Regions from separate parts of the Roseateles sp. P5_E4 genome, predicted to be linked through region 1. Evidence: predicted binding sites of a transcription regulator. Region 1 holds the regulator's gene; each other region holds the start of a gene.
The links. The regulator HrcA, encoded in region 1, represses chaperone genes, less so after heat shock. The targets are predictions, from matches to a motif close to TTAGCACTCNNNNNNNNNGAGTGCTAA.
Positions count from the first base shown of each region.

Region 2: a site for HrcA is predicted at 3,110-3,136, ahead of rpoH (RNA polymerase sigma factor RpoH). Genes of this name have one in related genera too.
Region 3: a site for HrcA is predicted at 3,483-3,509, ahead of ACXJLH_RS05675 (co-chaperone GroES). Genes of this name have one in related genera too.

Region 1 is NZ_JBFUMS010000004.1:157,702-162,561, forward strand. It holds gene recN (DNA repair protein RecN) at 1-1,341, opposite strand, end outside; gene ACXJLH_RS09795 (NAD kinase) at 1,342-2,208, opposite strand; gene hrcA (heat-inducible transcriptional repressor HrcA) at 2,276-3,283, shown strand; tRNA gene ACXJLH_RS09805 (tRNA-Ile) at 3,319-3,395, shown strand; gene ACXJLH_RS09810 (hypothetical protein) at 3,541-4,359, shown strand; gene ACXJLH_RS09815 (helix-turn-helix transcriptional regulator) at 4,428-4,637, shown strand; gene ACXJLH_RS09820 (hypothetical protein) at 4,634-4,860, shown strand, end outside.
Region 2 is NZ_JBFUMS010000006.1:300,846-305,705, reverse strand. It holds gene ACXJLH_RS14330 (COX15/CtaA family protein) at 1-588, shown strand, start outside; gene cyoE (heme o synthase) at 591-1,496, shown strand; gene ACXJLH_RS14320 (SCO family protein) at 1,493-2,095, shown strand; gene rpoH (RNA polymerase sigma factor RpoH) at 2,140-3,057, opposite strand; gene ACXJLH_RS14310 (chemotaxis protein CheW) at 3,206-3,706, opposite strand; gene ACXJLH_RS14305 (CHASE domain-containing protein) at 3,738-4,860, opposite strand, start outside.
Region 3 is NZ_JBFUMS010000002.1:663,233-668,092, forward strand. It holds gene ACXJLH_RS05660 (tetratricopeptide repeat protein) at 1-376, shown strand, start outside; gene ACXJLH_RS05665 (MipA/OmpV family protein) at 406-1,233, shown strand; gene groL (chaperonin GroEL) at 1,348-2,997, opposite strand; gene ACXJLH_RS05675 (co-chaperone GroES) at 3,096-3,386, opposite strand; gene ACXJLH_RS05680 (PEP-CTERM sorting domain-containing protein) at 3,674-4,369, opposite strand; gene ACXJLH_RS05685 (LysR substrate-binding domain-containing protein) at 4,590-4,860, shown strand, end outside.

The sequences.
Region 1 (4,860 bases):
GTTGTCGGTTGCGGCCTGGCTGGCGGTCACCGCAATGGCCAGCGCGATGCGCGACAGCTCGCCGCCCGAGGCCACCTTGGCCAACGGGCGCGGCGTGCTGCCGGCATGGCCTGCGACCAGGAACTCGGCGGATTCGACGCCAAAGCTCTGCGGGCCGTCGGTGGGGTTCAAGGCGATGTCGAACTGGCCGCCCGCCATGCCGAGCTGCTGCATCGCCGCCGTGACGGCGGACGCAAGCTGGGGCGCCGCCTTCTTGCGGGCGCGGCTGGCGGCCTGCGCCTCGGCGTCGAAGGCCTGGCGCGCGGCGGCCAGGGCCGCTTCGAGCAGGGTGGGGTCGCTGGCGGCGTCGAGCTGGGCCAGCTCGGTGCGCCATTGCGCGAGCAGGGCCGGTAGTTCATGAGGCTGGCGGCGGTAGCGGCGCGCCAGCGTCATCCAGGCCGACACGCGCTCGTCCAGCTCAGCCAGGCGGTTGGGGTCCAGATCGGCCTTGTGCAGATAGGCTGACAGCGTGTGGCTGGCGTCCTGCAACTGGGCCTGCACATCGCGCAGAGCCTGCACGGCGGAAAGCAGGCGGGCGTCGTGGTCGAGCACGCGCTCAAGCTGGTCCAGCGCGCCGCCGGCGAGGGACTGGGCGCTGGGCTCGGCCTCGTCCAGCGCATCCAGGGCCGACTTGGCCGCGTCGATGAGGGACTGGCCATGCGACAGGCGCCCGTGTTCGGCGTTCAGCTCCTCCCACTCGTCCTCGGCCGGCGCCAGGCCGTCCAGCTCGCCGATCTGCCAGGCCAGCCGCTCGCGCTCGCGCAGTGCGTCGGCCTGCTGGCCCTGGGCCTTTTGCAGCGCCTCGGCGGCCTGCTTCCAGGCGGCGTGAGTGCGGCCCAGCGGCACAGTGTCCAGCCCCGCAAAGCCATCCAGCAGCTCGCGCACGGCGGCGGGGCGGGTCAGGCCCTGCCAGGCATGCTGGCCGTGGATGTCGAGCAGGTGGTCGGCCAGTTCGCGCAGCTGCGTCAGCGTGGCCGCGCCGCCGTTGATCCATGCGCGGCTCTTGCCCGCGGCGTCGATGACGCGGCGCAGCAGCAGCGTGTCGTCGGTGTCGAAACCGGCCTCGTCGAGCCAGGCGCGCAGATGCACCGGCGTGTCGAATTCGGCGGTGATCTCGGCCTTGGCTGCACCTTCGCGCACCACGCCGGCGTCACCGCGGCCGCCGAGGGCCAGTTGCAGCGCGTCGATCAGGATGGACTTGCCAGCGCCGGTCTCGCCGGTCAGCACGGCAAAGCCGGGCTCGAAGTCGAGCTCCAGCGCGGGAACGATGACGAAATCCTTGAGACTCAGGTGCCGCAGCATCTAGACGTACCAACGTAACTTGCGACGGAGCGTCGCGTAATAACTCCAGCCCTTGGGGTGCAGAAAGCGCACTTGGTGCTGGCTGCGCCGCACGGTGATGGTGTCGCCGTGCAGCAGGCTCGCGAGGCTTTGCATGTCGAAATTCACCGACGCATCGCGGCCGGCGACGATCTCCAGGCGCACCTCGCCCAGGTCGGGCAGCACGATGGGCCGGTTGGACAGCGTGTGGGGCGCGATGGGCACGATCAGCCAGCCGGCGATGCTGGGGTGCAGGATGGGCCCGCCGGCGGAGAGCGCATAGGCCGTGGAGCCGGTGGGCGAGGCCACGATGAGGCCGTCGGCGCGCATGTTGGCGACGAACTGCTCGCCGACCTCGATCTTCAGCTCCACCATGCCGGAGCTGCCGCCGCGGCTCACGACCACGTCATTGAGTGCCAGGCCGGAGAAGATGGATTCGCCGTCGCGCCAGACCGCGCCTTCCAGCATCGCCCGCGGCTCGACTTCGTAGTCGCCTGCCAGTACTGGTGCCAATGACTCGCGCCAGCGTTCGATGGGAATGTCCGTGATGAAGCCCAGCCGCCCCTGGTTGATGCCCACCAGCGGAATGCCGTGGCGAGCCATGTCCCGTGCGAAGCCGAGCATCGTGCCGTCACCGCCGATGACCACCGCCAGGTCGCATTGCCGGCCCAGCTCGTCGTTGGACAGCGCTTCATAGCCCGTCAGGCCGGTGTTGAGCGCGGTGTCCGCTTCCAGCGATACGTCCAGGCCCTGGCCGCACAAAAATTGGGCAATCTCCTCCAGCACCGGCCCGATGCCAGGCGCTTGATGCTTGCCCACGATGGCGACATGTCTGAAGCGCTCGGCCATGCGGCAAATTACACCACAGGGGGTTTGCACATCCCGGGCAGAACAGCGCTGTCCATAGAATGCGGGCATGCTCGACGAGCGCTCCAAATCCCTGCTGAAAACCCTGGTCGAACGCTATATCGCGGACGGGCAGCCGGTCGGCTCGCGCACGCTGTCCAAGGCCTCGGGCCTGGAACTCAGCCCCGCGACCATCCGCAATGTGATGGCCGACCTCGAAGAACTCGGCCTCATCGCCAGCCCGCACACCAGTGCCGGCCGCATCCCCACGGCGCGTGGCTACCGCCTGTTCGTCGACACCATGCTGACGGCCCAGCCCGGCCTCATCGGCGTGGACGCTGCACGGCTGCAGCCCGACCAACCCCAGCGCGTCATCGCCAGCGCGGCGCTGATGCTGTCCAACCTGTCGAGCTTTGTGGGTGTGGTCACGTCGCCGAAGAAGGCCAGCGTCTTCCACCACATCGAATTCCTGCGCCTGGGCGAGCGCCGCGTGCTCGTCATCCTCGTTGCACCCGATGGCGACGTGCAGAACCGCGTCATCTTCACCGCACAAGACCTCAGCCAGTCCGAGCTCGCCGAAGCCAGCAACCGCCTGAATGCCAACTACGCCGGCCTCACGCTCGAAGCCGTGCGCGAACGCCTGCGTCACGAGGTCGATGAGCTGCGCGGCGAGATTGCCGGGCTGATGAGCGCGGCCGTGCAGGTCGGTACCGAGGCCATGGTGCAGGAGCAGGAGCAGGTCGTCGTCTCCGGCGAGCGCAACCTGCTGGCCGTGCAGGACTTCAGCCATGACATGGGCAGCCTGCGCCGCCTCTTCGACCTCTTCGAGCAAAAGACGCAACTGATGCGCCTGCTCGACACATCGAGCCGCGCCGAGGGCGTGCGCATCTACATCGGCGGCGAAAGCCAGGTCGTGCCCTACGAGGAGCTGTCCATCGTCAGCGCGCCCTACGAGGTCGACGGCCAGGTGGTGGGCACGCTGGGCGTCATCGGCCCGACGCGCATGGCCTACGACCGCATGATCCAGATCGTCGACATCACGTCGCGGATGGTGGGGCAGGCGCTCAGTCAGCGGTGAGCCGACCCTGACTAGAATCCGCGCCTCCTCCCCGGGGGCCGTTAGCTCAGTTGGTCAGAGCAGAGGACTCATAATCCTTTGGTCGTTGGTTCAAGTCCAACACGGCCTACCATTCCACGCGCTTTTGCGCGGTAGCGGGCACTAACTTTGTGCTCGACGTGGTGGCTTCGTTGCCGTTGCGTTGCCCTTAGTGCTCAACTCGTTGTTCTACTTCGATGGCACTTCCGTCTGCCCAGGGCGATCGTTACCAGCTTCGAATGCGCGAACTGCAGCGCGAGATCCTTCGCGGTCATGAAGTCCTGGTGGACTTCGAGCCTCCCTACCCGTCAGGTTCGTTCCGTTTCCTAGACTCGGATCTCGGGTCAGACGGAAAGGGAATCGAACTGTGGCGCGGGCTAGCGCTGTACATGCAGATCGACCCCGACTCAATCGGCCGGACCGATGACGAGGCGATGGCCTTCCTGCGCGAACTCCAACCATTGGCGGGCGCTGCATCGAATTCGGTGGCCGCCATCTACTGGCGGCGCCTATGGGAGCTGGGCCGAGATGTGGTGAGCGGGGCCTTCGAATGTGAGATACGAAGGGCGAATCCGCATTTAAGTTTGGTGGCGCGGTCCTACCTCTTTGGAACTCTTGAACAAACGCGTATTGAGCGAGTCGGCGAGAAGTTTGGTTGGCTTCCTGGTGGCGCATACCTCTTCCCGTACAGGCCCGGCGAAGTACCGCCGCTGCAGCCTTTCGGTGAGTCCTCAGTACCAGGCGAAATCGACGAGGATCCCCAGACCCGCTTTTACGGCGATGCCAGCCCGCCGTACAAGTGGCCATGGGGTTCGCACGAGACGACGCTGCTGCGCATGCTGGTGGGCGTTGCGGGTCTCTGGAAGACGATTGACCAGGGCGGCAACTACGACCCCAGCGACCCAACGACAGCTCCGACTCTTGAACAAGTTGATGCTTGGCTTCAGCGCAACGGCGTGAAGAACAGCAGCCTGAGCAAGGCCATCAACCAGATGTTGAAGCCTGACGACTTCCCGGACGGCAGGCGGGCAAAGAAAGTTGCGGCTAAGAAGAAGTGAATCCATTCACTCTTTTTTCATAGGCCGCCGGCCGGCAGCATGAAGGTTCATCYACTTTCATGTGCCCCATGACCCAGCCGCCCGCTGCATCGCTTCCCGAAGAAGGCTTCATCCGAGAAGCCCAACTCCTCAACGTACTGCCCGTCTCCTCGACGACTCTTTGGCGCATGGTGAGGACCGGCGCCTTCCCGCCGCCGGTCAAGATTTCCACTCGTGTGACCGCGTGGCGCGTCTCGGATGTGCGCGCTTGGTTCGCGTCGCGGAGGGCCGCCACATGACCCGGCAGGAGCTCTATGAATTGGTGTGGACGATGCCGGTGATCCACGCGGCCAGGAGCGTTGGGCTGTCTGACAAAGGCCTGGCCAACAAGTGCAAGGCATTGAACGTTCCGATGCCGCCACGCGGACATTGGGCGAGGGTGTCAGCGGGTGCGAGCATCCCGAGAACGCCAATGCCGGAAAGTTCAGAAGCAGACGCCCAGGCGCTCAAGGTTCTGGCCGA
Region 2 (4,860 bases), on a different contig from region 1:
AAGCTCTTCCCGGCCATCGTCACGCTGCACCTGCTGCTCGGCATCGGCCTCTTGATGCTGCTGGCCTGGCAGCACGAGGCCTACGAGCCGCGGCCGATCATCGCGCCGTCGGCGTTGCGCCGTGCGGTCGCCGTCGTCCTTGTGCTTGCACTTGTCCAGGTCGCCCTTGGCGGCTGGGTCAGCACGAATTACGCCGTGCTGGCCTGCGACGAATTCCCCACCTGCCACGGCGGCCAGTGGTGGCCGCAACTGGACTTCGCGCAGGGCTTTCAGCTCTGGCGCGCACTGGGCCAGCGCGCCGACGGCGGCTGGCTCGGGTTCGAGGCGCTGGCCGCCATCCACACGGCCCATCGCATCGGCGCGGGCGTCGTCTTTGCGGCCATCCTGGCACTGGCCTGGCGGCTGCGTCGGCATGCGGCGAACTGGTCCAACTGGCTGCTCGCCGCGGCTGGCTGGCAGCTCGCCTCCGGCCTGTCCAATGTCGTGCTCGACTGGCCTATCGTGGCTGCCCTCGCCCACACCGCTGGCGCCGCTCTGCTGCTCGCCCTGCTCACCATCTTGCTCGCGCGCCTGAGGGCGCAAACTTGACCATGGCTTCCACGTCCACCGCCAGCGCCTTCGTGCACAGCCCGCGCTGGCAGCAGTTCTACCAGCTGACCAAGCCGCGCGTCGTCCAGCTCATCGTCTTCTGCGCGGCCATCGGCATGGCCCTGGCCGTGCCCGGCCTGCCGTCGCTGGAACAGGCCCTCACCATGCTTGCCGCCGTCGCAGGCATCTGGCTGGTCGCCGGCGCCGCGGCCGCCTTCAACTGCCTCATTGAGGACGGCATCGACGCGCGCATGAAGCGCACCGCCTGGCGCGCTACGGCCAAGGGCGAGCTCAGCCGCCCGCACACACTGGCCTTCTCGGCCCTGCTGTGTGCAGCCGGCATGGCGCTGCTGGGCTTGTACGTCAACGTGCTGACGATGTGGCTGACCTTCGCCACCTTCATCGGCTATGCCGTCATCTACACCGTCATCCTGAAGCCGATGACGCCGCAGAACATCGTCATCGGCGGCGCCTCGGGCGCCATGCCGCCGGTGCTGGGCTGGGCCGCGCTGCGTGGCGACCTCGGCCCCGAGCCCTGGCTGCTGTGCTTGATCATCTTCCTGTGGACGCCGCCGCACTTCTGGGCGCTGGCCCTGTACCGCGCTGAAGATTACGCGCGCGCCGGCCTGCCCATGCTGCCCGTCACGCACGGCAACGACTACACGCGGCTGCAGATCCTGCTCTACACCTGGGTGCTGTTCGCGGCCACGCTGCTGCCCTTCCTGACCGGCATGAGCGGCTGGTTCTACCTCGCCAGCGCCGTCGCACTCGGCCTGGGCTTCTGCGGCTATGCCTTCCGGCTGTGGCGCTCGTATTCGGAGATGCTGGCGCGGCGGACCTTCTGGTTCTCCATCTGGCATTTGTCGCTGCTCTTTGCGGCGCTGTTGATCGACCACTACATCGCATGAACACCCGTCGTTTCGCGCTGGCCGCGCTGGCCGCACTGTCGTTGGCCGCCTGCCAGAAGGCGAGCCCCGACAAGCCCGCCTTCAAGGGCATCGACCTGACCGGCGCCGAGTACGCCCGCACGCTGAACCTGACCGACCAGGACGGCCGCGCCCGCTCGCTGGCCGACTTCAAGGGCAAGGTGCTGGTGGTCTTCTTCGGCTACACCCAATGCCCCGACGTCTGCCCGACGACGATGGCGGAAGTGGCCGAAGTCAAGCGCAGCCTGGGCGCGGACGGCGACAAGGTGCAGGGCATCTTCGTCACCGTCGACCCGGAGCGCGATACGGCGCAGCTGCTCAAGGCCTATCTGGCCAGCTTCGATCCCAGCTTTGTCGGCCTGCGCGGCAGCGAGGAGCAGACGAAGGCCGCGGCCAAGGAGTTCAAGGTCTTCTACGCCAAGGCGCCGGGCAAGACACCCGAGACCTACACGATGGACCACACGGCGGCGAGCTTCATCTTCGACACCGAAGGCCGCGTGCGCGTTTACGCGCGCTACGGCTCGGGCGCCCAGCCGCTGGCGGACGACATCAAGCTGCTGCTGGCCGAAGCCAAAAAGTAGAAAAGGCCCCGAGGGGCCTTTTACCTGGAGCGGAAGAGGGTCAATCAGGCCGCTTCGGTCAGCGCCTTCTTCATCTTCTTCATCGCCGCCACCTCGATCTGGCGGATGCGCTCGGCCGACACGCCGTATTCGGCAGCCAGCTCGTGCAGCGTCATGCCGCCCGACGAGTCGTCGTTCACCTTCAGCCAACGCTCCTCGACGATGCGGCGGCTGCGCGCGTCCAGCACGTCCAGAGCGCGATGGATGCCGTCGCCGGCCAGTTCGTCGCGCGAACGCGCCTCGATGACGCGGGTCGGCTCATGGCTGTCGTCGGCCAGGTAGGCGATGGGCGCGAAGCTCTCGCCATCGTCGTCGGTCTGCGGCTCCAGCGCCACGTCGCCGCCCGACATGCGGGTCTCCATCTCCAGCACTTCCTCGCGCTTGACGTTCAGCGTGCTGGCGACATGGGCCAGTTCGGCCTCGGTGAGCGTGTTGCGATGCGTCTGGCCGTCGGCCTGGTCGGCCTTCATCTGGTGCTTCATCGAGCGCAGATTGAAGAACAGCTTGCGTTGGGCCTTGGTCGTCGCGACCTTGACCATGCGCCAGTTCTTCAGGATGTACTCGTGGATCTCGGCCTTGATCCAGTGCATGGCATAGCTCACCAGGCGCACACCCTGGTCCGGGTCGAAGCGCTTGACGGCCTTCATCAGGCCGACATTGCCTTCCTGGATCAGGTCGCCCTGGGGCAGGCCATAGCCCATGTACTGGCGGGAGATGGCCACCACCAGGCGCAGATGCGACAGCACCATGCGGCCAGCGGCTTCCAGGTCGCCCTTGTCGCGCAGGCTGCGCGCGGCGGAACCTTCTTCCTCGGCCGTCAGCAGCGGCAGGCGGTTGACGGCGGAGATGTATGCGTCCAGATTGCCCAGCGAAGGCACCATGGCCCAGGGGTCGCGGACGGCAATGGCAGAAGAGGCGGACATCGTCATGAATCCTTGCTAAACCGCGGCGCGGAATGCCGCGGTGAGCAGGATATTAGCACTCTGGTTTGGCGAGTGCTAAGTCAGTTCGTGACGCTGCTGGAATGCAATGTTTCCAACGGTGAAACAGTCAGCRATCGCTAACTTTCCTTCAGTCGACCAGACCGAAATCCGGGCTTTTGATCATGGCCTCGATATCCAGCAGGATCAGCATGCGCTCGCCGAGCTTGCCTAGGCCGGTGATGAAGCGGGCGTCCAGGGCGGCGGCCACTTCCGGGCGCGGCTTGATCTCGTCGGCGCTCAGTTCCAGCACGTCGGACACCGAATCCACGACGACACCGACGACGCGGCCGGCCACATTGAGCACGATGACGACGGTGAAAGCGTTGTATTCACCGGCCTGGCCCAGGCGGATGCGCAGGTCCACGATGGGCACGATGACGCCGCGCAGGTTGACGACGCCCTTGACGAAGGCCGGTGCATTGGCAACGCGGGTGGGCGGCTCGTAAGAGCGGATTTCCTGCACGCGCAGGATGTTGAGGCCGTATTCCTCTGCGCCGATGCGAAAGGTCAGGAACTGGCGGCCATCGGTGCGTGCCAGGGCCTGCACGGCCTGGGCACCGGTGCTGGGAACGAGATCGGTGGAACTCATCGGGCGCTGACGCGTGTTGGGGACTGGGCCCTCATTCTGCCCCCGCTACGACGGAGCCCGGCGCCAACAATTCATCGACCAGGGCGAGCAATTCACGCACGTCCAGCGGCTTGGTCAGATAGTGCTGGGCGCCCGCCACCTCGGCGGCGGCGATCTGCTCGGGCTGGGCATTGGCCGACACGACGACGACCGGGGGAAGCGGCTGGCCCAGCTCGCGCATGCGGCTCAGCAGCGTCAGGCCGTCGCCATCGGGCAGCTGCCAGTCGAGCAGCAGCAGGGCCGGCGGGCGCTCGCGCAAGGCGCGCAGGCCGGCTTCCACGGTCGGCGCCACTTCCAGCTCGATGCCGGGCCGCTGCTCCAGGATGCCGCGCATGACTTCGGCGTTGAGCGGGTTGTCCTCCACGTAGAGCACGCTCCGCTGGGGGCTGGGGCGCGGGCTGGTCGGTTCGTCCGGGGCTGTCTCCTGGGACAGTGCAGCGGCAGCGCCGCTGGCCGGCAGCCTCAGCACGAAGCAGGCGCCGGGGCCGTCCTGCTCTTCGGCGCGCAGGCTGCCGCCCATCATCTCGGCCAGGCGCTGGCTGATGACCAGGCCGATACCCGTGCCCGGCAGGCCGCTGCGCTCGCGGCCCAGGCGGTTGAAAGGTTGGAAGAGGGCGGCGCGCTGCTCTTCGGTAAGGCCCAGCCCGGTGTCGCGCACGGCGATTTCGACCCACCCCAGCTCAGGTCGAGCCACCTCGACGCTGACGCTGCCGCCTGGGCGGTTGTACTTGACCGCGTTGCTGAGCAGGTTGGTCAGGATTTGGGTAACCCGCGTGGGGTCGCCGACGAGGCGCACGGCGGCCGGGTCGATACGCTGGCTGATGGCCAGGCCGCGCTCTGCGGCTTGACCTTGCACCAGCGCCAAGGCCCGGGCCAGCAGCGGCGGCAGCTCCAGCAGCACAGGCTCCAGGCGCAGCGAGCCTGCCTCGATGCGCGACAGGTCCAGCGTGTCGTTGATCATTTCCAGCAGATGCCAGCCGGCCTGGGCGATCTGCTGGGCGCGTGCGCGCTGGCCCGGTGCCAGCGGTTCACCGGCGTCCATCTGCATCAGCTGCGTGAAGCCGAGGATGGCGTTCATCGGTGTGCGCAGCTCATGGCTCATGCGCGACAGGAAC
Region 3 (4,860 bases), on a different contig from region 1:
GCTGGACCTGCAAGGGCCGGGGCCATTGGCCGACTATCTCGCCGACTTCGGGCGCATCGACATCGCCCTGGACCCCTTCCCGCACAGCGGCGGCATGACGACGCTGGACGGGCTCTGGATGGGCGTGCCGGTGCTGACGCTGCCGGGGCCGGCGCCGATCTCGCGTCAGGGCCTGAGCTTCATGCAGACGCTGGGGCTGGCGCCGGACTGGGTGGCGTCGGACGCGGAGGACTATGTGCGCCTGGCGGTACGCTGGGCCGCAGATCGCGCGGGCCTGGCGGCGCTGCGCGCCGGGCTGCGTGAGCGCATGGCAGTCAGCCCCCTGGGTGACGCCGAGCGCTTCGCAGCGGGCTGGGTGGCGCAGGTGCAGGCATGATGCGCGCCGTCGCAATCCACCTCTCGCCCATGAAATGCCTCCTCGGTTTCAGCCTGGCCTGTGCGGCCACCCTCGTGCATGCCGATGACGCCGCGACCAAGCCCTCCGAACTGCCGCTGTGGGAGCTCGGTGCGGCCGCCGGCGCGCTGTCGCAGCAGGCCTATCCGGGAGCAGACCAGCAGGTCACGCGCACGCCGGTGCTGCCCTACGTCATCTACCGCGGCAAGGTGCTGCGGGCCGATGACGCGGGCGCGGGGTTGCGGGCGGTGCGCACCGAGAGCTTCGAGCTGGATGTGTCCTTCGCGGGCTCGCTGAGTGCTGGCGGTAAGGAGCTGCGGGCGCGCGAGGGCATGCCGCGGCTGCGTTCGCTGGTGGAGTTCGGGCCCGTCGGTCGCTGGTATCTGAACGGCCGCAAAGCCGCTGACAGCCTGACTTTCGAGCTGCCGCTGCGCGGCGTGTTCGAGGCGAGCGACCTGCGCCGGCATCGCGGCATGAGCCTGGAGCCGGAGCTGGCTCTGGAGCACCGCGCCAGGGCGGGCTGGAGTTATGGCGTCAGTGCGGGAGTGCTGTTCGGCGACCGTCGCCTCGGGGCGACCTATTACACCGTCGCGCCGAACGAGGCGCTGGCGGATCGGCCGGCCTATGCGGCTCGCGCCGGCTTGATTGCCTGGCGGCTCAAGGGCGGGGTGTCGCACCAGCTGACACCGGATGTGCGTCTGTTTGCCATCGGACGTGTCGACAGCGTGGCTGGGGCCGCCAATCGCGACAGTCGGCTTGTGCGTCAGACCACGGGCGCGAGCATCGGCATCGGGCTGACCTATACGTTCGCGCGCTCAGCCGCCCGCGCCAGCGACTGAGAACCTCAGGCACAAAAGAAAAGGGGCTGCTCGCGCAGCCCCTTCCTGAATGCTTGATCAGTTGGGGACAGAGCTGTCGGGCGAGTACGCCCGCCAGGTCTGTCCCGCAATGTCTTACATATCCATACCGCCCATGCCACCCATGCCGCCCATGCCACCAGGCATGCCGCCACCGGCTGCTTCGTCCTTGGGGGACTCGGCGACCATGGCTTCGGTCGTCAGCATCAGCGACGCGACGGATGCGGCGTTCTGCAGGGCAGTGCGGGTCACCTTGGTCGGGTCCAGGATGCCCATTTCGATCATGTCGCCATAGGTGTCGTTGGCGGCGTTGAAGCCGTAGTTGCCCGAACCGGCCAGCACGGCGTTGACGACGACGGAGGCTTCGCCACCGGCGTTGTAGACGATCTCGCGCAGCGGTGCTTCGATGGCGCGCAGGACCAGCTTGATGCCGGCGTCTTGATCAGCGTTGTCGCCCTTGATGGCGCCAGCGGCTTGCTTGGCGCGCAGCAGCGCGACGCCGCCACCAGCCACGATGCCTTCTTCAACGGCTGCGCGCGTGGCGTGCAGCGCGTCTTCGACGCGGGCCTTCTTTTCCTTCATCTCGACTTCGGTGGCAGCACCGACCTTGATGACGGCAACACCGCCGGCCAGCTTGGCCACGCGCTCTTGCAGCTTTTCGCGGTCGTAGTCGCTGGTGGCTTCCTCGATCTGGATGCGCACTTGCTTGACGCGGGCTTCGATGTCGCCCGCAGCGCCGGCGCCGTCGATGATGGTGGTGTTTTCCTTGCCCACTTCGACGCGCTTGGCCTGGCCCAGGTCGGCCAGCGTGACCTTCTCGAGCGTCAGGCCGACTTCTTCGGCGATGACCTTGCCGCCCGTCAGGATGGCGATGTCTTCCAGCATGGCCTTGCGACGGTCACCGAAGCCAGGCGCCTTGACGGCGACGACCTTCAGGATGCCGCGGATGGTGTTGACCACCAGCGTGGCCAGGGCTTCGCCGTCCACGTCTTCCGAGATGATCAGCAGCGGGCGGCCCGACTTGGCAACCTGCTCCAGCGTCGGCAGCAGATCGCGGATGTTGCTGATCTTCTTGTCGTACAGCAGCACGAACGGGTTGTCCAACAGCGCGGCTTGCTTTTCCGGGTTGTTGATGAAGTAGGGCGACAGGTAGCCGCGGTCGAACTGCATGCCTTCGACGACGTCGAGTTCGCTGTCCAGGCTCTTGCCGTCTTCGACGGTGATGACGCCTTCCTTGCCAACCTTGTCCATCGCCTCGGCAATGATGCGGCCCACTTCATGGTCGCTGTTGGCGGAGATCGTGCCGACTTGCGCGATTTCCTTGGAGGTGGTGGTGGCCTTGGAGGCCTTCTTCAGCTCGGCGACCAGGGCGGTGACCGCCTTGTCGATGCCGCGCTTCAGGTCCATCGGGTTCATGCCGGCGGCCACGTACTTCATGCCTTCGCGGACGATGGCCTGGGCCAGCACGGTGGCGGTGGTGGTGCCGTCGCCGGCGTTGTCAGACGTCTTGGAAGCGACTTCCTTGACCATCTGCGCGCCCATGTTCTGCAGCTTGTCCTTCAGCTCGATTTCCTTGGCCACGGACACGCCGTCCTTGGTCACGGTCGGGGCGCCGAACGAGCGCTCGAGCACGACATTGCGGCCCTTGGGGCCCAGGGTCACCTTGACCGCGTTGGCCAGGATGTTCACGCCTTCAACCATGCGGGCACGAGCCTCGCCGCCAAAGATCACGTCTTTTGCTGCCATTTGATTCTCCGAATACTTAAATTGGGGTCAGAGTCGAATTCTCTGAATCAGTTGGGGACAGAACTCGCGCTGCGCGCTTCGGTCTGTCCCGCAAGCCATTACTTTTGCACCACGGCGAAGAGGTCTTCCTCGCGCATGACCAGCAGCTCGTCACCGTCGACCTTGACGGTCTGGCCGGAATACTTGCCAAACAGCACGCGGTCGCCGACGACGACGTTCAGGGCCACGAACTCACCCTTGTCATTGCGCTTGCCCGGGCCGACGGCCAGGACTTCACCTTGATCAGGCTTCTCAGCGGCGTTGTCGGGGATGACGATGCCCGAGGCGGTCTTGGTTTCTTGCTCCAGACGGCGAACGATCACGCGATCGTGCAGGGGGCGCAGCTTCATGGAATCTCCTTGAGAGTTGGAACCGGAGCGGCCGCGGCAATCGCGGCTCGCCGAAAAAAACGGGGCCGCCAGCGGAAAACCGGTCGGCCCGACTCGTTAGCACTCGAATGAGTTGAGTGCTAGCAGAAAGCCATTATAGGGACGGCGCGTGGCGATTCAAGCCTTGGGGGAACAGCTTTCGTCGAGGCCGGCGATCAGCGGCGCGCGACTGCGCTGACGTCCGCTCTATTGCGGGCGCCCAATGAAAAACGACCGCCGTGGCGGTCGTTTCTTCAGCTTCGAGGCGCTCAGCGCGTGGCGCGGCGACGGCTCCAGCCCAGGCCGCCAAGGGCGCCCAGGACCAGGGCGATGCTGGCCGGCTCTGGCAGGCGGCCGGTGGGATCGGACGTCTTGAAGCTGATGTCGTCAAGCAGGACCGTCTGATCCGTTGCCGAGAAGACGACCGAGCGAGCGACGCCCTGGAAAGACAGCTCGAGCAGTGAGGACCAGTTGCAAAAGGTCAAGCCGCTGCTGCACGGAGAGCCGGAAAGGCCCGACAGGCCAAAGCCCAGGTCCTTGCCCTGAGCGTCGAACACGTGCAGTTCATTGCCGCCGATGTCGAAGACATGAACCGAAAGGTTGATCGCCGTGACGCTGCCTGAATAGACAAAGGACAGGGCTTCGAAGTGGTCGGACAGGCTCAGCGTCAAGCTCTTGCCGCTCGTCGAGGCCGGCTTGGTCCAGTCCTGGGCCAGCAAGAGTGCGCCGCAGCTGCCCGAGCGGAAGAAGCTGATGTCGCCAGATTCATTGTTGGGACCGAAACCGCAGGCTTCGGAGGTTGCGGTCCAGCCCGCGCCGCTGCCGGTAACGCCCTTGGCGGCGTAGCGGTTGGTCAGCAGTTCGGTGGCCTGCACATCCTCGAAGTCCAGGAAGACCGCACCGGCCATCGCCGATTGCATGGTGGCCGTCAAGGCGAGTGCCAGAAGTTTGCTCGTCGCGCGCATGGCGTTCTCCGTCCGGGTTTGTTCGAGTTGGGGTGGTTGCACGGACTGTAAACAAGCACCTGCGCGCCGGGCCGCGTTGTGCCCCTTCAGTTGAGGGGGAGTCAAGCACCTAGGGGCCGCGCTTAGGGGGGTGAAGAGGTACTGCGCGCGCATATATGAGTTGCCGAGATGACTCGCTAGATCGCGCGGCTGGCAGAAGGCCTTGGCTACACTGCCTCGGGTGGAAACCAAATGGCTTGAAGACTTCGTCAGCCTGGCCGAGACGCGCAGCTTTTCCCGCTCCGCCCAGCTGCGCCACGTGACCCAGCCGGCATTCTCGCGCCGCATTCAGGCCTTGGAGGCCTGGGCCGGCGTCGACCTGGTGGATCGATCCTCCTATCCGACCCGACTCACGGCCGCAGGCGCCACCTTGCTGGCCCAGGCCGTCGAGCTGCTGGGCAATCTGCAGGCGACGCGCAATATGCTGCGCAGCCATCAGGCGGCCGACCAGG